One region of the Claveliimonas sp. genome, then DNA from elsewhere that is predicted to be linked to it. Evidence: riboswitches for the same ligand, from Rfam matches in the RefSeq annotation. Region 1 holds a riboswitch; the other holds the start of a gene.

What was found. A riboswitch is a leader RNA that binds a small molecule or an ion and turns the genes downstream of it on or off. The one in region 1 is predicted to bind thiamine pyrophosphate.
Region 2: it holds a riboswitch for thiamine pyrophosphate, as region 1 does, so the genes downstream of both, thiS (sulfur carrier protein ThiS) here and thiW (energy coupling factor transporter S component ThiW) in region 1, are expected to answer to the same signal.

What each region holds. Positions count from the first base shown of each region.
Region 1 is NZ_JAYAZJ010000102.1:18,057-28,884, reverse strand. Features, by position in the region: gene WJ238_RS09535 (aldo/keto reductase) at 1-401, opposite strand, end outside; gene WJ238_RS09530 (flavodoxin family protein) at 439-972, opposite strand; gene WJ238_RS09525 (TetR/AcrR family transcriptional regulator) at 1,037-1,666, opposite strand; gene WJ238_RS09520 (flavodoxin) at 1,686-2,156, opposite strand; gene WJ238_RS09515 (iron-containing alcohol dehydrogenase) at 2,153-3,325, opposite strand; gene WJ238_RS09510 (polysaccharide deacetylase family protein) at 3,498-4,328, shown strand; gene thiC (phosphomethylpyrimidine synthase ThiC) at 4,407-5,717, opposite strand; gene thiW (energy coupling factor transporter S component ThiW) at 5,799-6,308, opposite strand; TPP riboswitch at 6,559-6,664, opposite strand; gene WJ238_RS09495 (winged helix-turn-helix domain-containing protein) at 6,806-7,171, opposite strand; gene WJ238_RS09490 (sulfate/molybdate ABC transporter ATP-binding protein) at 7,185-8,252, opposite strand; gene modB (molybdate ABC transporter permease subunit) at 8,262-8,936, opposite strand; gene modA (molybdate ABC transporter substrate-binding protein) at 8,940-9,797, opposite strand; gene yqeB (selenium-dependent molybdenum cofactor biosynthesis protein YqeB) at 9,943-10,828, opposite strand, start outside.
Region 2 is NZ_JAYAZJ010000081.1:60,179-71,006, forward strand. Features, by position in the region: gene WJ238_RS07470 (ABC transporter substrate-binding protein) at 1-482, opposite strand, end outside; gene WJ238_RS07475 (6-phosphofructokinase) at 603-1,841, opposite strand; gene glpK (glycerol kinase GlpK) at 1,936-3,432, opposite strand; gene WJ238_RS07485 (acylphosphatase) at 3,545-3,820, opposite strand; gene WJ238_RS07490 (thiamine phosphate synthase) at 3,946-4,539, opposite strand; gene thiH (2-iminoacetate synthase ThiH) at 4,550-5,758, opposite strand; gene WJ238_RS07500 (thiazole synthase) at 5,771-6,547, opposite strand; gene thiF (sulfur carrier protein ThiS adenylyltransferase ThiF) at 6,636-7,262, opposite strand; gene thiS (sulfur carrier protein ThiS) at 7,287-7,484, opposite strand; TPP riboswitch at 7,752-7,857, opposite strand; gene WJ238_RS07515 (sensor histidine kinase) at 7,916-8,833, opposite strand; gene WJ238_RS07520 (ABC transporter permease) at 8,885-9,751, opposite strand; gene WJ238_RS07525 (ABC transporter ATP-binding protein) at 9,744-10,661, opposite strand; gene WJ238_RS07530 (response regulator transcription factor) at 10,756-10,828, opposite strand, start outside.

The DNA.
Region 1 (10,828 bases):
ATTGTTTCCTCGATCGGCGTCTCGTAATCAAATCTGTGAATGATGTACAGGTCAAGATACTCTGTACCAAGCCGTTTCAGGCTTCCTTCTATCTCACGATGGATTGCCTCTGAAGACAGTCTTCCGGGATTAAAATAAACTTTAGAAGCGATCACTACTTTATCTCTTGAAACATTTTTCTTAAGCGCCCTGCCAAGATATTCCTCGCTGGTTCCTTCTGAATATCCGTTTGCGGTATCAAAGAAATTGATCCCCAGATCCAGTGCATGCTTTACGATTTTCTCTGTTTCCGCCTCGTCCACTGTCCAGTCATGCATAGTCCCGGCCTTTCCGAAACTCATACAGCCTACACAGAGTTTTGATACTTCTATATCCGTGTTCCCAAGTTTTGCATATTCCATTCTGATCTCCCCTTTTCTTTTCAAAATCTGCTGTTAATTAAACAGATCGTCCAAGCTCATAGGCTTTATCCGGATATGGACTGTGTTTCGTCATAGACACTGTTCCGCACCCATAGCCCAGCACCACTCCCTGATCATCAAGGTTCAGATAGCGGACCAGGGTTCTGTAATGGCTTTCCAGAGACTCAAATGTCCAGTCATCCGCATTCCACGCTGCCGCAAGAAGCGCTGATTTCATATGTTTTCGGTTAATACTGCTGTTAATAGCGCAGAACCGGTCAACCAGAATCTTCAACTGGGCAGACATGCCATAATAATACAGAGGCGTTACAAACACCATCATATCTGCATTCAATATCTGTTTTCTGAACTGTTCCATATCATCTTTCTGCACACAGGGTCCCTCATAACCACAGTATATACAACCTGTACACGGATGAAGATCCGCATGAGCCGCATCAATAATTTCTACAGTATGGCCTGCTTCTTCCGCTCCCCTGATAAACTGATCCGCCAGAAGATTGGATGATCCATGTTTATTCGGGCTCCCTTCCAGTACAACAATTTTCATAAAATGTGCCTCCTTCTGTTTTTCAAAATCACTTGTCTGCGATTAGCGTCGGTGTACACCAACGCTACTGAAAATTCTGCAAAAGTTTCGTGACAAAGGATTCCGTAATTTCGTAGATAGAATAGTGCACATAGTCTACATGGGCAAGCTCCATAGCCTTTTTCTGTTTGTCTGTGGCTGTCGTATAGGGATATACGCCGAACATAAACGGAAAAAACGCATAAAGAAATTCCTGGATGTCAACAGCAGTCATACGCGGGAAAAACTTTTCCAGGCAACAGATCACGGTCTGCATCGCATTGGAATATATCTTTTTGAATGCTACAAGATTCTCAATCCGGCTGTTTCCTTCCATGTCATAAAGATTCATAGACATCAGTTTCAGCATACATCCCCGCCTCTCCAGCGTATGAGCAAGTTCACCTGCAAACTCTGCGGCAGACAGGCAGCCATACCTGTCGAGAATGCCCCTTAGATCTGCCGCCCATGCTTCATGCTCCCGCCCCAAAAGAGCCAGGAAAATTTCCTCTTTCGTCTGAAAATAATTGTAAATAGACGTTCGGGTAAAAGAAGTCTTTGCTCCAATATCCCGAATTGTTATATCTTTAAAGCCCATCGTTTCATAAAGCGAAGCGCAGGCATTAATGATTTCTTCTTTTCTTGCATTCGTCAATTCTTCCGACCCTTTTGGCATAACTATTATTCCTACCTTTCTAACTGTTCAGGACACGTTTCGCCCAGGCTGCCGCTTTAGAACCGTTCACAAGTTCTCCTTTTTCCCAGGAAGCCGACGGGCAATGATCCCGCAAACTTTTTTCTGCCTTTCTTATTCCGCTTCCGCCGGAAGTGGCAAAAGGAATCACTGTTTTTCCGGAAAAATCATAGCTTTCCAGAAATGTATCCACAATACGAGGCTCGACATACCACCAGATAGGAAATCCCACCAGAACCGTATCATACTGTTCCATATTCTGTACCGGTTCTGCAATGGCCGGACGACAGGCCGGATCATTCATTTCAATCGTACTGCGGCTGTTTTTATCCATCCAGTCCAGATCAGCTGACGTATAAGGCTGCTCAGGGCGAATCTCATACAAATCCGCATGGACAACATCTGCCATTTGTTTTGCCGCGCGGGCAGTTACGCCGCTTGCTGAAAAATATGCAATTAATGTTTTACTCATCTTAAACTCTCCTTTAAAATTCCCACAATTTCATCATGTTCCAGAACTTTGTATCCGCCCGGCATGATAAGAGTGCCGTCTGCGATACCTTCTATCATGTCCTCTGTCGCTCCCAGCTGTGAAATGTTCATTACAAGTCCCAGCTCATTCATCCAGTTCTCCATTGCCTGCAGACCTTCTTCTGCCACCTGTTCATCTGTCTTGCCTGACGGATCAACATCCCATACATTGACGGCAAACCGTTTGAACTTCTGCAGCCCATACGGCAGAATATGACGATAATAAGGAAGCGAAACAGCAGCCAATGTCATGCCGTGAGTCGCATCTGTGTAAGCTCCTACAGACTGACCGAGCATGTGGACCATCCAGTCTGTAGATTTCCCCCTGGAAACCAACGTATTCAACGCCCATGTTGCCGTCCACATAATGTTGCTCCGCGCTTCATAATTCTGTGGGTCTTTATTGGCGATCCGACTGGAGTAAATAACAGAACGCATCAGACCTTCACTGATATAATCGCTTGTGTTATCGTCTTCTCCGGAAAAATACTGCTCACAGATATGATTAAAAATATCGTAAATACCGGATACCATCTGGTAATGAGGAAGGGTCAGTGTATATTTAGGATTCAGAACTGCAAATTTAGGCATAATGTTCTCATCCGCAAAAACATGGCCGATCTTCTGCTTTGTCTTATGATTTGTGATTACAGACCCGGCATTCATTTCCGATCCGGTTCCTACCATAGTCAGCACACATCCCACCGGAAGAGTCTCGCAGTCCGGTTCTTCAAAACGTATATAATATTTCTCCCAGGGATCTTCTTTACAATTAACAGAAACAGAAACTGCTTTCGCATAGTCGCAGACGGATCCCCCGCCAACTGCCAGCAGAAAATCTGCATTATGGTTTCTTGCAGTTTCAATGCCTTCATAGAGTTTATCCACTGTCGGGTTGGGCATAACACCTGAGATTTCCGCTACATTTTTTCCATTCTTTTTCAAAATTTCTACAACTTCATCATAAATCCCGTTTTTCTTAATAGACCCGCCACCATAGATCAGTATAACATTTTTCCCATACTTTGGCAGTTCTATGTTCAGATTATCCAGCGAATCCTCTCCAAAATAAAGTTTTGTCGGGTTACAATACGAAAAATTTCCCAGCATTTGCAGGTCCTCCTTTGATTTTTTATTCTGACACCATGTCAGTACATATACTATAACTCCATTCTGACATAGTGTCAATATTGTTCGCAAATTTTTAACTTTTTATTCGCCGTAGTCTAGTTTACCGGCCGCTGACATATAATACATAAAACAGGCCATTTACGAGGAATTTATGCTGACACGTTTCAAATCTTTCCGTCCATTTCGCCCTATTCTTCTTCCCCTTTTATTTGCAGGCGCATTTTTTTTCGGTCATCTGACCGGCTTTATCGTGGAGCAGGTTTTTCCCGCTGCCGCCGAAACATCATCGGAAGGAAACTGGGGACTTAGTTTTCAGGAGGAAGGCGAAGCGCCGATCGGAAACGCCAAAGCCGAAGATCTAAAAGAACTGAACGCCTACTATACAGGTGATACAGGTAAACAGATCATCTATCTTACTTTTGATGCAGGATATGAAAATGGAAATACCGGCGCTTTACTGGATGCTTTGAAAAAACATCACGCCCCTGCCACATTTTTCGTTGTCGGTAATTTCATAGAAGATAATCCTGATCTTATCAAAAGGATGGTAAAAGAAGGGCATACCGTCGGCAACCACACCTACAGCCACCCCGATATGTCGCAGATTTCTACAAAGGAAAGTTTTGAAACCGAACTTGGCAAGGTGGAGCTGCTTTATCAAGAGATAACAGGGAAAGAAATGACAAAGTTTTACCGGCCGCCGCAGGGCAAATACAGCCAGGAAAATTTAAAAATGGCCCAGGAACTTGGCTATCACACCTTTTTCTGGAGCCTGGCTTATGTAGATTGGTACGAAGAGGACCAGCCTTCCCGCGAGGAAGCCTTTGACAAACTGCTTCCCCGCATCCATCCGGGAGCTATTGTTCTTCTCCACAGCACTTCTTCTACAAACGCCGGCATTCTCGACGAATTATTAACACGCTGGGAGAAAATGGGGTATGAATTTGGGGATTTAAATGATCTTGTCGCCGAAGAAGGATAGAAAGTAATAAACAAAAAAGAATACATAAATTTAAATCGGGACGGGGTTTTTATACTCCCGTCCCAAATGAAATCCATATTAAAGAATGTCAATATATTCCCCGGCAAGGGCTTTATTCATACTGCGCACTGCACAGAATTTTCCGCACATACTGCAAGTGTCGCTGTGATCGTCTTCCGGACTTCTGCTGTCACGGATCGCTTTGGCAGTTTCCGGATCCAGCGCGCACGCAAACTGCGCATCCCAGTCCAGTTTTCTCCTGGCATCCGCCATACGGTCATCGATATCTCGTGCTCCCGGTACGCCTTTTGCTATATCCGCGGCATGGGCTGCAATTTTAGAAGCAATGATTCCCTGCTTTACATCTTCTACATTAGGAAGCGCCAGGTGTTCTGCCGGGGTTACATAGCACAGAAACGCTGCGCCGCTCATGGCTGCCACTGCTCCTCCTATAGCCGCTGTGATATGGTCATATCCCGGCGCAATATCTGTCACCAAAGGTCCCAGTACATAAAATGGCGCGCCCATGCAGATGCTTTTCTGCACTTCCATATTTGCAGCCACCTGGTCAAGCGGCACATGTCCCGGTCCTTCTACCATAACCTGTACATTGTGATCCCACGCTCTTTTTGTCAGCTCGCCAAGGCGCACCAGCTCTTCAATCTGGCACACATCTGTTGCATCCGCCAGACATCCGGGACGGCATGCATCCCCAAGTGAAATTGTCACATCATATTTTTCACAGATGTCTAAAATTTCATCATAGTATTCATAAAACGGATTTTCTTCTCCCGTCATGCTCATCCAGGCAAAGACCAGGCTTCCTCCCCGGCTTACAATATTCATTTTTCTTTTATGTTTCTTAATCTGCTCAATTGTTTTTCGTGTAATTCCGCAGTGCAGCGTAACAAAATCCACGCCGTCCTCTGCATGGAGTCTGATCACATCAATAAAGTCTTTTGCCGACAAAGTTGCCAGATCTCTCTGATAATGAATAACACTGTCATAAACAGGAACCGTTCCGATCATAACCGGACACTCCCTTGTCAGTTTCTGACGGAAGGGCTGAGTATTTCCATGGCTGGACAGATCCATGATCGCCTCTGCGCCAAGGTTTACAGCGCTCATCACCTTTTCCATCTCAATATCATAGTCTTTGCAGTCTCTGGATACTCCCAGATTGACATTGATCTTCGTGCGCAGCATGCTTCCGATTCCTTCCGGGTTAAGGCATGTGTGCTTTTTATTTGCACAGATTGCCACCTTTCCTTCTGCTACAAGCTGCATTAATTTTTCTACCGGCATATTTTCCTTTTTTGCCACGATTTCCATCTGCGGTGTTACAATCCCTTTCCGGGCTGCATCCATTTGTGTTGTGTAATTTTCCATCCGTAGTTTCCTCCTTATCTTTCTGTGTGCTCTGATCTGCCGGTCCTCCAGATTGTTCCGGCTTTTTTCATTTCAGCAGTTCTATCCTGCCACCTTCAGCAGTTTCATTGCGCCGCCTTTTTCCAGAATCGTAATCAGCAAAAAGGCAAGAATACTGCCTACTACCGTAGAAATCAAAAACGGCACGATATAGACAAACAATCCGGCCGGTTCCATCCCCATCAAGAATTTTGCTGCCGGGTACGCTGCCAAAGCCCCCAGGATGCCTGTCCCAAATACTTCGGCAAAGCAGGTTACGCCAAGTCTTCGGCACACCATATACACGATTCCACAGCACAGGGCACCTGCCATACTGCCCGGGAACGCAAGAATACTCCCGATTCCCATCACATTTCTGAGCAGACTTGCACAAAATGCAATTCCCACTCCCCAGCCCGGTCCAAGGGTTACCGCTGCCAGGATATTTACCATGTGCTGTACCGGCGCACATTTGCTTCCCGCCACCGGGAAACTGATCATACTCCCAACTACAGCCAATGCTGTCAGCACACCAGCCAGCACCAGCTTTCTCGTCGCATTCTTCTGCTTCACAAAAAACGTCTCCTTCCTATTTGGCTGCTTCTTCTGCGTTTTCACTTCATTTCGCCTGCTTACACGCAAAAGCGCTGCCAGGTACTCTTTTTATAGTTCTTCTTTAGCGTCGGTGTACAAGGGGCTAAAATCTCCCCTTCACCGACCATGTTGCCCCTTGTACACCGACGCTACGGGAATACGAGAAAATAAAAGAATTTTTTCAGAATGTTTCACGGAAAAAAATAGAGTTCCACCGACGGAACTCTATCAATTACTCAATATTCATCCCTACGTTGGCATTATCCAAATCAGGTTATGGGTCGAAACAAACCAGTCTCCTCTCAGCCGACTTCAGCCAGCTCCCCGTATCACTATAATTTTGTACTGGGTTTATTATATCCCTGACATCTGGATTTTGCAACTGCTGCGAAGGAATATTTTCAAAATTACACACCATGTTTCACAGTTTTGCCCACCGCTTACCCCAATTTGACACGTAGTAAAGTTTAAAAGTGTTACGTCACCAATTCACCAAACCACCGTTCAAACGAAGCACGGGCGCACATTTTCACTTCCGCCTCCATCGCCCGATACTTCTCCATCAGCGTTTTTCCTTCTGCGGTTATCTCGCATTTTCCTCCGCTTCTGCCTCCCTGATGGCGGATCAGCAGCGGGGTCCCAAGCTCTCTTTCTGCTCGGTTTATGATTTTCCAGCCTTTGCTGTAAGACATTTCCATTTTCTGACAGGCTTCTTTCATAGAACCGCTTTCTTCCAGGTGTTCTAAAAGTTTTATCAGTCCCGGTCCAAACACAGGTTCATCTGTGCAGACCTGCAATTTAACCACAGGCCTGAATTTCCGGCTTTCTTCTTTTTTATCCATTCTTTTCACCTTTTTAATTTTCTTCCAGGAGAAGAAGTCTCTCCGGAGCAATTGTCACAGCCTCCGGAATCCGGCAGCCGCCCCGCTCACTTTTCATCCACAAGCCTTTCTCCGCCTGTTGATCCGCCTTAAAAATAATCGTCTGTTCAAAGGGCGTCTCGGACTGCTCCACCGGCAGTACAGGAAAACGGTTGACTTGGTTTTCCCCTTCTGCTCCGCCTTCCCTCGACTTGCCTGCTGCCGGCAGGATATCATGGGCCCGTACTCCGATATACGCTGTTTTTTCCGAAACAGGTTCTGCCGTCCAAAGAGAAATCCCCCAGTCTTTTGCATAGACCTGAAACTGTCCTCTTTTTTCTATCTGTGAGATATTTTTGCATCCGGTCAATCTGGCAGCCGCTACTTTCCTGGGATTTTCAAACAGTGCTTTTGTATTGTCAGTGATCACATTTTTCCCTTTTTCCATAATCATCGTATCCGTACACAGCCGATAAATTTCATCTCTGTCATGGCTCACTAAAATGGTGCATCCTGCAAAATTCCGAATCCGCCTTTGCATTTCCAGCTGAAGTTCTTCCTTTAAATAGCTGTCCATAGCGGAAAACGGCTCATCCAAAAGCAGAATATCCGGTTCGCTGGCCAGTATTCTTGCCAAAGCCGTCCTCTGCTGCTGTCCTCCTGAAAGCCGAGTCGGATATTGTTTCTCCAATCCGCCAAGCTGGAACTGTTCCATCAACCCGGCGGCTTTCTGCTCTTTTTCCGCCTTTTTCCCCTGTATGCCGGCCATAATATTTTCTTCTACTGTCATATTGGGAAATAATGCATAATTTTGAAACAGATAGCCTACCTTCCGTTTCTGTGGAGATAGATCGATCTTTTTCTCACTGTCGTAAAACACTGTTTTTTCCGTGGCAATTCTTCCGTGATCCGGACGCACGATCCCGGCTACCGCCTTCAAAGTCATACTTTTCCCGCAGCCGGACGCCCCCAGGATCCCGAGACATCCGCCATTCATGGAAACTTTCATGTCCAGCATGTAATGTTTCAGTTGTTTTTGAAAATTGATCTCCAGCTGTTTCATCTTCAGCCGCTACCTCCGGTTAAATTTCTGGAAAATGTATGTTACATAGTTCATCCCTGTCACAACCAGAAAGGAGATCACCACCAGCACAATTACATACTGATACGCTCCCTCCATGTTTCCGGCTGCCACATCAGAATACACAGCCAGCGGCAGGGTCCTTGTCTTTCCCGCAATATTTCCCGCGATCATTGCCGTGGCACCAAATTCTCCCAGCCCTCTTGCAAACGCCAGGATCCCCCCTGATAAAATTCCGGACAGTGCATTGGGAAACAGGATTTTCCAGAAAATCTTCCATTCCGACATTCCAAGCGTCCGCCCAGCATCAATGAGATCGCCATTGACCTGCTCAAAGGCCCCTCTGGCAGAACGATACATCAAAGGAAAAGAAATCACTACCGCCGCCAGGACTGTCGCTCCCCACGAAAAGGCGATTTTCACCCCGAAAAACTCCAGAAAGAAACGGCCAATAGGCCGTTTCACTCCGAAGAGATAAAGCAGGAAAAAACCGGCTACCGTCGGCGGCAGGACCAGAGGCAGGGTCAAAATTCCGTCCCATATCATTTTCCATTTTTCATGACGGATCCTCACCACGAGAAACGCCGCCAAAATCCCGGCAAAAAATGTGATCACAATGGCAAGAGACGCCGTTTTTGCAGAAATCAGAATTGGTGACCAGTCCATATCCTACCTCTTTATAAATCCGTAATCTTCAAATATCTGGATTGCCTCATCGCTTTTCAAAAATTTCACAAATTTCTCTGCCGCCTCTTTATTTTCGGACGCGGAAACAATTCCTACCGGATAAATAGCCGGTTCTGCCAGACTGTCCTCCGGAGCTTCTGCCACAACTTTTACTTTATCTGTAGTAGCTGCATCTGTTGCATATACAATGCCGGCCTGAGCGCTTCCCTCTGCAACCCAGTTCAGTACTTCCGTCACATTCGTTCCAAGGCTGGCTTTTGCCAGTACCTGATCCCACAGTCCCAGATTTGTCAGAGCTTCCTCTGAATACTGTCCAACCGGTACACTGGCAGGGTCTCCGATGACAATGGTATCCGCCTTTGTAATATCTTCAAAAGAAGATAATTCCAACTGTGAATCAGCAGATGTGATCAGTACAATTTTATTTTCCAGTAGATCTGTCACAGAATCTTCTTCGATCATTCCTTCTTCCGTCAGGGCGTCCATCTGTTTTGTAGCCGCCGACATAAAGACATCCGCTTCCATTCCTTCTTCAATCTGAGTCTGAAGTTTTCCGGAGCTGTCATAGGTTCCGCTCACTGTAATATCCGGATTTTGTTCCTCAAACATAGGAATCAGTTCGTCCTCATATGCATATTCCAGGCTGGCTGATGCCGCAACGAGTATTTCCGTCTTTTCATCTTCTCCGCTTTCTTCCTGACCTTCTTCCTGAGTATCAGCCTCAGTTTCTGACTGACTGCTGTCAGATGCATCTGCATTCTCCTCACTGCTTCCGCATCCTGCTGCCAGAACTGCCGTCATGGCTGATACCAGCAAAAGACTTACGATTTTCCTTTTCATTCTCTTTCCTCCCTGCTTTTTGCAAATATTAATCTTTTTGCAAATATTAATCTTTTTGTAAATATTTATCTTTTCTCAAACTCTCAAATACAGTATACATCAAATTATTTTTAAAAACAATTCGCTTTCCGCAAAAAAATTTGCATCAGAAGCTTCCCATATCCTCTTTCCGGTCAATGTCTTTCAGCTCCCTCTCATCCGCCTCTACAACATAGACCTGCTCCGGGTATTTTCTCATGACAGCCCGGCCTCCTGTGTCGCCTTTTAATTCCAGCAATTCCCTGAAATATTTCTTTGGCCACAGCACCGGATTTCCCGGCTGTCCGTCTTTGCCGGCGCAGATGATCTTTCCCGGCCGTACTGCCGCCGTATTCCAGATTTTCTGAATCGTGGAGACCTTAAGTCCCGGCTGATCACACACTCCAAACAAAACACCCTCTACCTCTGGTTTCTCTCTTAAAACAGCCTGTAATCCAAGCTGCAGAGAATGGGAAATACCAAGGTGAGGCTCCCGATTTACGATTCCGCTGATGCCCCGCTTTTTTGCTTCTTCAAGGATCACAGCGTTTCCCGTCACGACAAAACGCTCTCTTCCGCAAAACGCTTCCAGTCTTTCCATGGAATGCTGATAAAGAGGCTTTCCTGCCAGCACTTCCGAAAGCTTATCTTTTCCATACCTGCTTCCTGTACCCGCCGCAAGCATAACTATGGCAAATCTGCCTTTTGCCGTCTCATAACACTGCACCGCTTCCAAAACGCCGCCTCCGATGGCTCTTGCCTTGTCTGAAATCGTCCAGCAATGTTCCTTTTCACACCGTGCGTCAATATCCCCGATCTTCATTCCTTTTACCACTGAAACGCCTTTCTGCAGCATTCCCCGCATCATTCCGGACATTGCGGCATACACCGGCTCCCCTCCTGTATAGGCTGCAATCTGCCCTTTTTCCACCATATCGCCAATGGAAATCAAAGGCTCCATCACTCCGTCACCGGAAGCTTTCAAAAGCCTTTCCGTCGTGTAGCCTCCCACT
Region 2 (10,828 bases), on a different contig from region 1:
TTCAGCGCATATTCGGGAGTGGCTCCCTTTCCGCTGGCATAGATCGTCTTTCCTTTCAGATCTGCCGCAGATTGAATCGAATCTCCATTTTCTACAATATAAAGAACGCCCAGCGTATTGATCGCAAGCACCTTTACATCGCCTTCCGTTTTGTTATAAAGCACAGATGCTACATTCGCCGGGACTGCGGCAATATCGGTTTTCCCCTGTGAAATTGCAGGAGTCACCTCATCAATGGATGCGGCAATATTAAAATGATAGTTTTCTGTATCAATCTCTCCTTTGTCAGACTCGTCCATCATCCTTACCATTCCCATGGCAGTGGGACCTTTCAGAGCCGTAACATTGACATCTACCGGTTCGGCTTCCGTCTCCTGCTTCGTTTCCTCTGTTGTCTGTGTGGCCTCTGTATTATTTCCACAGCCTGCCAGCATACTGGCCGTCATTGTCAATGCCAGAAAGGCCGCTGCTGCTTTTTTCATTTTCATGATCCGTCTCCTCCTTCTCCCTCATCGTATCGACGCTATTATATCCCTTTTTCCGAATATTTGTAAAGGGACAAAAAGAGTTCCGCAAGCGGAACTCTCATTGGTCTTTCTATTTTACAGATTATATGGCCGGAACAAATGTCTTGGGATTCCGTCTACCATAACCGGTGATACATCACCCTGGATCAGCGGACGAACATAAGCGACAAACTCATCTGTCACGCCTGTTCCCTCTGCATTTACCCATTCTCTTGGAACGAGTTTTTCATCGTTGGCAATCTTATGAACATCCTTTACTTCTGTTCCGCACTGGTATGGATCATCAGACAGTCTCTGGAGCACTACCATTTTTCCTGAATCTCCTTCATCTGCAGCCTTTACTGCCGCACCACCCACCTGATATGCTTCCAGGATATCCACTCTGGACGCTGCGTGGGAAGCAGAACGCTGAAGGGTGCTAAGTTCAATTGCCCTTGTCTTACATCCGATCTCACCGGCAATAAAGTTGGCAAGATAGGACGCTGTTCCGGACAGCTGCTTATGACCGAACGCATCTACAAAGTCAACACTGTTTCCAAGCTCACATACATAAGTTCCGTCTTCGGTGCGGATTCCTTCTGAAACTGCAACTACAACAGACGGTTTCTGGGAAAGCAGCTCTTTTACCTTTGCGCTGAATGCCTGCAGGTCAAAAGAAAGCTCCGGCAGATAGATCAGATCCGGTCCCTCGCAGTCCTCTCCTTTGGAAAGCGCCGCCGCTCCAGTCAGCCAGCCTGCATTTCTTCCCATAATTTCTACAATACTTACCAGCCCTTTACTGTATTCCAGACAGAAACTGTCCCGGATGATTTCTTTTACAGAAGTGCCAATATATTTTGCCGCACTTCCGTAACCCGGCGTATGGTCTGTCAGGGCAAGGTCATTGTCAATTGTTTTCGGGCAGCCGATGAAACGGGTCGGATGTCCTGTCACAATAGCATAATCGGACAGCTTTTTGATCGTATCCATGGAGTCGTTTCCTCCGATATAAATAAAGGCTTCGATATCCAGCTTATCCAATATTCCAAAGATTTTTTCATATACCGCTCTGTCTTCATGGATCTCCGGGAGTTTATATCTGCAGGATCCAAGGAACGCTGCCGGTGTCCTCTTTAAAAGCTCTGCGTCAAGTTCTGTCGTAATATATTCGGAAAGATCCAGATATCTCTCCTGAAGGAGTCCCTGTACACCGTGGAGCATGCCGTACACTTTGTTGGCTCCTCTGTCTTTCGCTGTACGATATACTCCTGCAAGACTGGAATTGATTGCCGCTGTAGGTCCTCCTGATTGTCCTACGATTACATTTCGTCTCATAATTTTACCTCCGTCCTATACCTCAATAAACCTATTTTAGTATATTTCAACATATTTGTCCACAAAAACAATTTATATTTGTGTATTTTAACAATCAATCCTCTTTTGCCCAGCCATAAGAATACCGCACTGCTCTTTTCCAGCCTTTCAGTTTTTCTTCTCTTTGCTCTGCAGAAATCTGAGGAGTAAATACCCGGTCTGACGCCCATTTTTCCCGGATTTCCTCCTGACTGCTCCAAAAGCCTGCTGCCAGCCCTGCCAGGTAGGCTGCTCCCATCGCTGTTGTCTCTACGCATTTCGGCCTGTTTACCGGCGCCCCGCTTAAGTCTGCCTGCACCTGCATAAGGAAGTTATTTGCACTGGCTCCGCCGTCTACTTTCAGAGCGCTTAAGGTAATGCCGGAATCTGCCTCCATGGCTTTCAGCACATCATTGACCTGATAGGCAAGGGATTCCAAAGTTGCACGGATAATGTGGTATTTATTGACGCCTCTTGTAATTCCCACAATGGTTCCCCTTGCGTACGGATCCCAGTGAGGCGCCCCCAGTCCTGTAAAGGCCGGCACAACATAACATCCGTTTGTGTCCTCCACTTTTCCGGCCATATACTCCGAATCCTCAGCTGAATCAATGAGCCTCATCTCATCCCGCAGCCACTGGATCGCTGCGCCCGCCACAAAGATCGAGCCTTCCAGGGCATAGTTTATTCTTCCATCCAGCCCCCAGGCGATGGTTGTCAGCAGTCCATTGTCAGAAAATACCGGGCTTTCTCCTGTATTCATTAAAAGGAACCCGCCCGTCCCATATGTGTTTTTGGCCTCTCCCGGCTGAAAACAGGTCTGTCCGAACAGAGCCGACTGCTGATCCCCGGCCGCACCTCCAATGAGGATACGTCCTCCGAAATAAGAAGGATCTGTCTCCCCGTAAATATAGCTTGACGGTTTCACCTTAGGCAGCATGGATGCCGGAATGTCCAGAAGAGCCAAAATCTCTTCATCCCACTGCAGGGTGTTGATATTAAAAAGCATGGTTCTGGAAGCATTGGAATAATCGGTGACATGGATCTTCCCCTTTGTCAGCTTCCAGATGAGCCACGTCTCTACTGTTCCGAATAAAAGCCGGCCTTTTTCCGCTTTTTCCCTGGCTCCTTCCACATGATCCAGGATCCATTTGATCTTGGTGGCGGAAAAATAAGCATCAATCTTCAATCCCGTTTTCTGCCGGATCTTTTCCTCCCAGCCGTCCGCGATCAGCTTATCACAAAATTTTGCTGTCCTCCTGCACTGCCAGACAATGGCACGGCATATGGGTTCTCCTGTTATCTTGTCCCATACGATCACTGTTTCCCGCTGGTTCGTAATTCCGATCACCGCAATGTCCGAAGCCTCCGCTCCGATCTTGCTCATGGCTTCCACTGCCACTCCAAGCTGGCTGGACCAGATCTCGTCTGCATCATGCTCCACCCAGCCGGGCTTCGGAAAATACTGGGTAAACTCCTTTTGGGCCATGCTGCAGATCCTGCCCTCTTTGTCAAATAAAATACAGCGGTTGCTCGTTGTGCCCGCATCCAGTGCCATTACATACTTCGCCATAGCTTCTCCCTTCTTCTATTCGACACGTAGTAAAGTTAAAAAGTGTTACGTGTCAGATTGCATGAAACGGTGGGTCAAACTGCGTTTTACGGTGGGTTTTTTTGCATATTTCCTACATCCGTACCCGGAAACTTTTCTCATCTTCTTCCAGGGGAAGATCCTTTGTATCCATCCAGTCGATCCGGATAAAGCTGTCATGGCTTAGTCCGTATAAAAGCTTATCTACCAGCTGGGGACGCCCCTGTATTTCCAGAGTAACGGTCCCATCCATCTCATTTCTCACCCAGCCGGTAAGTCCCATGGATTTTGCCAGATATTTCGCCTTATATCGGAAGCCCACACCCTGTACTAATCCCTGAAAATGAATCCTTTTACGCACCTCTGCCATACCGTTTTCCCTCCGAATTGTCTTCTGATCTTCATTTTAATTCTTTTTCGTATGTCTGGCAAGTATCACTGCCCAAAAGCGGTCCACACTATTAAAAGATTCTCACTGTCCAAAGACGCTTTGCTTTACACCCGCATTGCCCCGGACATAACACACCCGCCTGCCGCGCCGGCCTGCATCACTTCCTCCATCTGCCCGCTTCCCATGTGTATTCCTCCGATGGCATAGACAGGTACGCTGACAGACTGGCATACTTCTCTTAAAAATCCCAGCCCCCTAGGCTTTAAATCCTTTTTACAGTCCGTCTGGTAAATATGCCCTGCGGTCAGATAGGAAACGCCCAGCAGTTCTGCTTCTTTTGCCTCCTCCAAAGAGTGGACGGATGCGCCAATGACCGGAAATTCCGGCAGTCCTTTCTTTCCGCCATATTTTCTTAGAAGAGGCAGCGGAAGATGGATTGCTGCCGCCCCTGCTTCCCTGGCTGCCTGTACAAACGTATGGTAAATGCAGGGGACCTCATACCTTTTGCATATAGCATAAACTTCTGACGCCAGCCGTCCGTATTCCTCCTCGCTTAGATCTTTTTCCCGGACGAGCACCGCTTCCGGTCTTTTCAGACAGATTCTTTCTATCTGCTCCATGTAGGGGCGCGCGGTCAGTTTCCGGTTTGTCACTGCGATCACATGTTCCCAGTTTTCCCTCTCTGTCTTTCTGCACATGGGCTGCCTCCTACACATAAATGGCATCCGCCATAACGGGCTGCAGGTGATGTTCCCGCAAAGCTCCATAGATTTCCTCCACAGACCGGTCGTCGGAAATCTCGAACTGCTCATCCCCTTTATCCTGGACTTCCTCCCCGTGTTCTCCGATTCCGGTACTCACCCCGGCAGAAATTTTAGTGGCTGCGATCTGCATCAGATTATCCCTCACTCTCGCGCACTCCCGGCTGGACACGGTAATCCCTGCAAAAGGCATAAACAGCCTGTAGGCGCAGATCACCTGAAGAAGCTGTCTTTCGTGAACATCCATAGGATTGATCCTGTCATTGTTGATGATCGGGCGAAGTCTCGGACATGAGAACGCAATCTCTGCATGGGGATATTTTTTCTGTAAAAGATAAGCGTGCATTCCCGTGGCAAAAGCGTCCTTCCTGAAGTCGTCCAACCCCAGCAGCGCTGAGAGTCCCACTCCCCGCATTCCTCCCATCAGCGCTCTTTCCTGAGCATAAAACCGATATGGGAAAATTCTCTTATGTCCGGCCAGATGAAGCGTTTCATATTTATCCGGATTGTAAGTCTCCTGAAAAACTGTCACATAGTCCGCTCCGCACTTGTGCAGATAAGCGTATTCGTCCGTATTCACAGGATAGATTTCCAGCCCGATGACTTTAAAATATTCTCTTGCCATTTCCACTGCTTTTCCAATGTATTCTACTGTGGATTTTTTCCGGCTCTCCCCGGTAAGGATCAGGATCTCCTGAAGTCCGGTCTTTGCAATGGCCGCAAATTCCCGGCGGATCTCTTCTTCATTCAGCTGTGCCCTGCGAATATGATTATGGCAGTTAAAGCCGCAGTAAATACAGTAATTTTCACAGTAGTTTGCTATATAGACCGGAGTAAACATACTGACAGAATTTCCGAAATATTTCTGTGTCTCTGCCTGGGCCTTCCTTGCCATCTCCTCCAGAAGGGGAAGGGCCGCCGGAGAAAGAAGCGCCTGAAAATCCTTAAGCGTCCTTCTTTCCTTTGCGAGGGCGTTTCTGACGTCACTTTCTGTAAAAGAATCATAGTCATAGGCTTTCGTTTCCGCCAGCACCTGTTCCAGCATATCCGACGGAATCTGTTCCATATCCGGCAGATAAGTCATATGATCGATCCGATGTTCTTTTTGGTGCTCTTTGATCTCGTCACTTAAAATGCTTTCGTTGATCTTTTCCATCTCTTTCCCCTCCTAGTCTCTCAAATATCCTGTCAGCGGGGAAGAAGCGCTTCCGCCCCTTGCCATGGTCTGTCCCATTCCCGCAAGATAAGCGGCCCGTCCTGCCTGCACGGCAAGCCCCATAGCTCCCGCCATTGCCTTTACATCGCCGGAAGATGCGATGGCCGTATTTGCCATGACGGCCGCTGCTCCCATCTCCATGGCCTCACATGCCTGGGACGGCCTTCCGATCCCTGCGTCTACGATAACAGGCAGGTCGATCTCATCAATAAGAATCTGGATAAATTCCTTTGTGCAAAGCCCTTTATTGGAGCCGATAGGCGCTCCCAGAGGCATAATGCAGGCTGCTCCCGCATCCGCCATATCTCTGGCCGCATTGAGATCCGGATACATATAAGGCATCACCACAAATCCTTCTTTTGCCAGAATTTCCGTTGCCCGGACTGTCTCGTAATTATCCGGCAGCAGATATTTGCTGTCGCGCATGATCTCAATCTTCACAAATTCACTGCCGCAGACTTCCCGGGCCAGCCTGGCAATCCTCACTGCCTCCTCGGCGTTCCTTGCCCCCGAAGTATTTGGCAGTATAGTTATTCCTTCCGGTATATAATCTAAAATATTGGCAAGTCCGCCCTCATTTGCTCTCCGAAGAGCCATGGTCACGATCTGCGCTCCGGCGTTTTCCACAGCCGCCTGTATCAGATCCAGAGAATACTTTCCGGATCCTAAAATAAATCTGGATGTAAATTCGTGATCCCCCAACTTCCATGTATCTTTTTCTGTATTCATCTTTCTTTCCTCCCTGCTGTTATTCTTATTTTTTGTATTTCCTTTCGTTAGCGTCGGTGTACAAGAACATATATGGTATACTTTTCCCTTATGATTTTTCCAGGATCAGCTTCACGATCATATTTGCCTGGTGCGCCGCACACAGTGCCACCCGGGGCGCCATCAGTCCCGGCACCTCCTCTGCCGTGGATGTCTCGTCGCCGCACAGATAAAAATGTTCCGTAATTTTTCTGGTGCGTATGTTATTGCTGTCCCCAAATCCTGCCATGCCGCTTGCCGCCACCAGATATTTCCCCGGAAAATATTCCAGAGCAGAATTGACAAGCATTGCTTTATACTCCGGCACATCAAAAGCCTCACAGATATAATCATCCTCCTGAAACAATTCTCGGACATTGTCCTCCTGTATTTTGATACATTCTGTACGGATATCAAGATATGGATTGATCCTCTGCAGATTTTCTCTTATAGCGTCCGTTTTGTACATTCCGATCTGGCTGATAAAATACTGCTGCCGATTTAAGTTGGTAATGTCCACACGGTCAAAATCGATCAGGTGCAGATGTCCTACACCGATCCGGGCAAGACTGACTGCAATATTAGAGCCAAGCCCCCCAAGTCCTGCAATCGCCACCCTGGCTTTCGCCAGCCTCTCTTGTATCCCGGAGCTGTGCCTTTCTTCCAAAGCCTTTTCTATTTCTTGTTTTGTTATCATCCTGCAGATTCCTTTCCTGTAAATTTAGCCTCCTCCTACAAAGCTTACAACCTCCAGCACATCTCCATCCTGCAGGATAATGTCCTGATAGGAAGCTTTGGGGAGGATCTCTCCATTTCGTTCTACTGCAATGCGCTCCATACGATATCCCTTCTCTTCCAGATATTCCTTAAGCGTCTTTCCTTCCAAATGCATCTCTTCTTCGCCATTTATCCGAACCATTCTCCTTCTCCTTTCCTGCCTCGATATAGAGGAGCTTCAGCGCCGAGCGCGGCCGCTTTAACGGCAAATTCCCGCTTCGCGCGAGTGCGCATCCCGCGGAGCGTTTTATTCAATAGGGAACGAAGTTTCCTATTGAATAAAAAAGGTTCACGAAAGAATACACCCGCGGTGGTGCACCCCTTCATGAACCTCTGGCTCACTCTATGTCTGGCAATATTAATTTCCTATCAAATAAAAAAACGGGAAATGGATCTTTGCCCTTTCCCGCACTGAAACAATGTATTTCCCTACGTTGGCATTATCCAAATCAGGTTTCGGGTCGAAGCTTCTCTGCTTCCTCTCAGCCTGTGTACAAGCTCCCCGTTTTTACATATTTTATCTTAAAACTTTCCTTCTCCAATGTCAATACCCAGCCTGGCAAATGTGCGAAGTCAGAAGCTCCTGCTCTCCTGGATCGGAAAACGGATTTCTACAATAAACCATCCATCCTGGATTCCTGCCTCTATGGTTCCTCCCATTCGTTCTGTCAGTTCCTTTGCAATGGAAAGACCGAGCCCGGTAGAGCTGCGGCTCCTTGCCTCATCTGCTTTATAAAAGCGGTCAAAAACATGTTCAACCTCTATTTTTTCCGCTCCATCCACCATATTTTCAAAAGAAAGGACCGCACTTTCCTGACGGCGTTCCAGGCGGATACGGATTTTATTACGCCCATGATCCAGACCGTTTTTTATCAGATTCTGGATCACCCGTTTCAGCGCCGGAACATTTCCTTCCATTTCCAGCTCTTCTTCCGTGATGTAGATCTCCGGCTGTATACCCAATGCCATCCACTCTTCATAATAGGAAAAAATCGTTTCTTTTAATATGCGGCCCAGGCGGCACCGCTCCAGCTCCATCTGGTATCCTCCGCTTTGCAGCTTCGTATAAGTAAAAAGCTCTTCCAGCATATCTTTCAGGCTCCTGATCCTCTCCTGTATGACCTGAAGATATCTCTGCTTCTCTTCCTCGTCTTTACTCTCCTCCAGAAGCTGGAAATAGCCGTCAAGCGAGGTCAGCGGCGTACGGATATCATGGGACAAGCTGGTATATACTTCGGCAATTTCTTCCTCCTTTTTGTCCGATTCCTTCTTCCTCTCCCGCCTATCCAGAAGCAGCTCATTCAGCTTTTCCGCCAGCTCCCCGATTCCGCCGGAGCGGATCTGCGTCGTTACCATCATGTTGCTGTCATGTTCCCTTAAAAACGCGATCTGGCGGCAGATGTCTTTCATCTGCCGCTGATATTTCCAGAGCATACCTGCCAGGATCATGATAAGTATAATAAGCAGGGTAATAACGAGTATAACGATCATCTTTTTCTCCTTCCGCCTGACGGGACGCCCTTGAAAAACCCCTTCAAGCTCCTAAACGTCTCTCTTCTGGAATACCGCGCCTGCAAGAGCAAGGGCTCCTGCTATGAAAGCCGCTGCTATCATAAGGGCTGAACGTACATCCGCGCCGCTCATTTCCATAGGGATCATACTGATCTTTCCGGTTACCGTATGGGCCATAAAGTCAAAGCTTTCAAACCCCAGCTTCTGGATCAGAAGGTTTACCATTCCATAGAGCATCATGGTAAAGTTCATGCACAGACACATGCCCAACAGCATGCTGATCACACTGCTTCTTAAGATTACGCTGGCCGCTGTCAGAATGATCATAAACGCACAGTGGAGAACCGCCTGAATGCCAAAGTAAGAAAGGAACTCTCCTACATTTCCCCATTCCAGGTATCCGAAAAGCACTCTTGCAGATATCATTTCCAGTATGGCAAAAATAGCCAGAGCCAGTATGGTATAGAGGACCACTGCCACTGCCTTGGCTGCCACAAGCCCGAACCGGTTCCTTACCTGCCCGGCTGTATTCTTTACAAATCCGCTCTTTAAATCTGCATTGGAAAACAGGATCGTAAAGATCGCAATAAAAAGCGCGATAAATTTCCCCTGCACATTGGCAAAGAACAGATCATATACTGTCACCTTTTCTCCCGGAGTTGTAGGGAGGGTCACTGTCAACCCAAGGTTCGGCGCCCCGCTCTCCCCTCCTTCGGGATCCGTGTAGCTGACATTGGCATTTACCGGCGCTGTCCTCATGGCCTCTGAATCTTCATTATATTCATAAAAGCTCATATAATCAGTAAGCAGCACGGAGATCGCCATCACAAGCATAATGATATAAGCGCTCTTTGTGTGAAACATCCGGTATACTTCCATTTTTATCATATTAAACATGTGCGTTCCCTCCTGTCAGATTAAGAAAATACGTTTCCAGCTCTTCATTGGTCACAGCAAGCCCTTTCACGGGAATGCCTGCTTTTGCAAATTCCATATTAAGCCGGGCGCTCTCTTCCAGCCGCTCAAACACATATATGTGCTCTTTGTCCATTACCTGGTACCGGCGTATTCCCAGCCGGTCCAGTACCGGAATGGCAAGTTCCGGCGACGAGAGGGTGATCTCCAGCCGTTCGCTGCATCTTTCCCGCAGCTCCTCGTCTGTGATCTCCTGCAGAAGGGTTCCCTGGTGGATGATCCCGTAATCTGTGGCAATCTTGGACAATTCCTCCAAAATATGGCTGGATATGAGGATCGTCATATTTCTCTCTTTGTTCAGCCGCAGGATGGTTTCTCTTACCTCCGCAATTCCCTGGGGATCCAGACCGTTGATAGGCTCGTCCAGCACCAGAAGATCCGGCTCGCCGATGAGGGCCATGGCGATTCCAAGCCGCTGTTTCATACCAAGAGAGTACCTTTTCACAAGTTTTTTCCCTACATCCTTCAGTCCCACAACTTCAAGAAGCTCTTCCATATATCCTTTCTTCTGTACTCCAAGAAGAAGGCATTTCATTTTCATATTATCCCGGGCCGTCATATTTCCGTAAAGTCCCGGCCCCTCAATCAGACACCCTACTCTGGAACGGATCTGTTTCAGCTCCTTTCCCCTGCAGCCGAACATCTCGATCTCTCCTGCTGTCGGTGAGGCAAGGCCGCCGATCATTCTGAGAGTCGTTGTCTTTCCGGCTCCGTTCCTTCCGATAAATCCGTAAATAGCCCCTCGTTTTATGTGCATACTCACCTGATCGACCGCCTTGTGTCTGCCAAACTGCTTTGTCAGGGCGCTGGTGCTAAGTAATACTTCACTCACCGTCTCTTTCACTCCTTTTCTTTTTATTTACAGGCTACAGTCTAAACTTCTTCCTTTAATCCTTCGCAAATAAATATTAAAGAAAAGGTAAAGATTACTGGCAGATGCGGTAGCCGATCCCCCAGATCGTCTCAATGTATTCTGTATCAGACACACCCTTCAGTTTT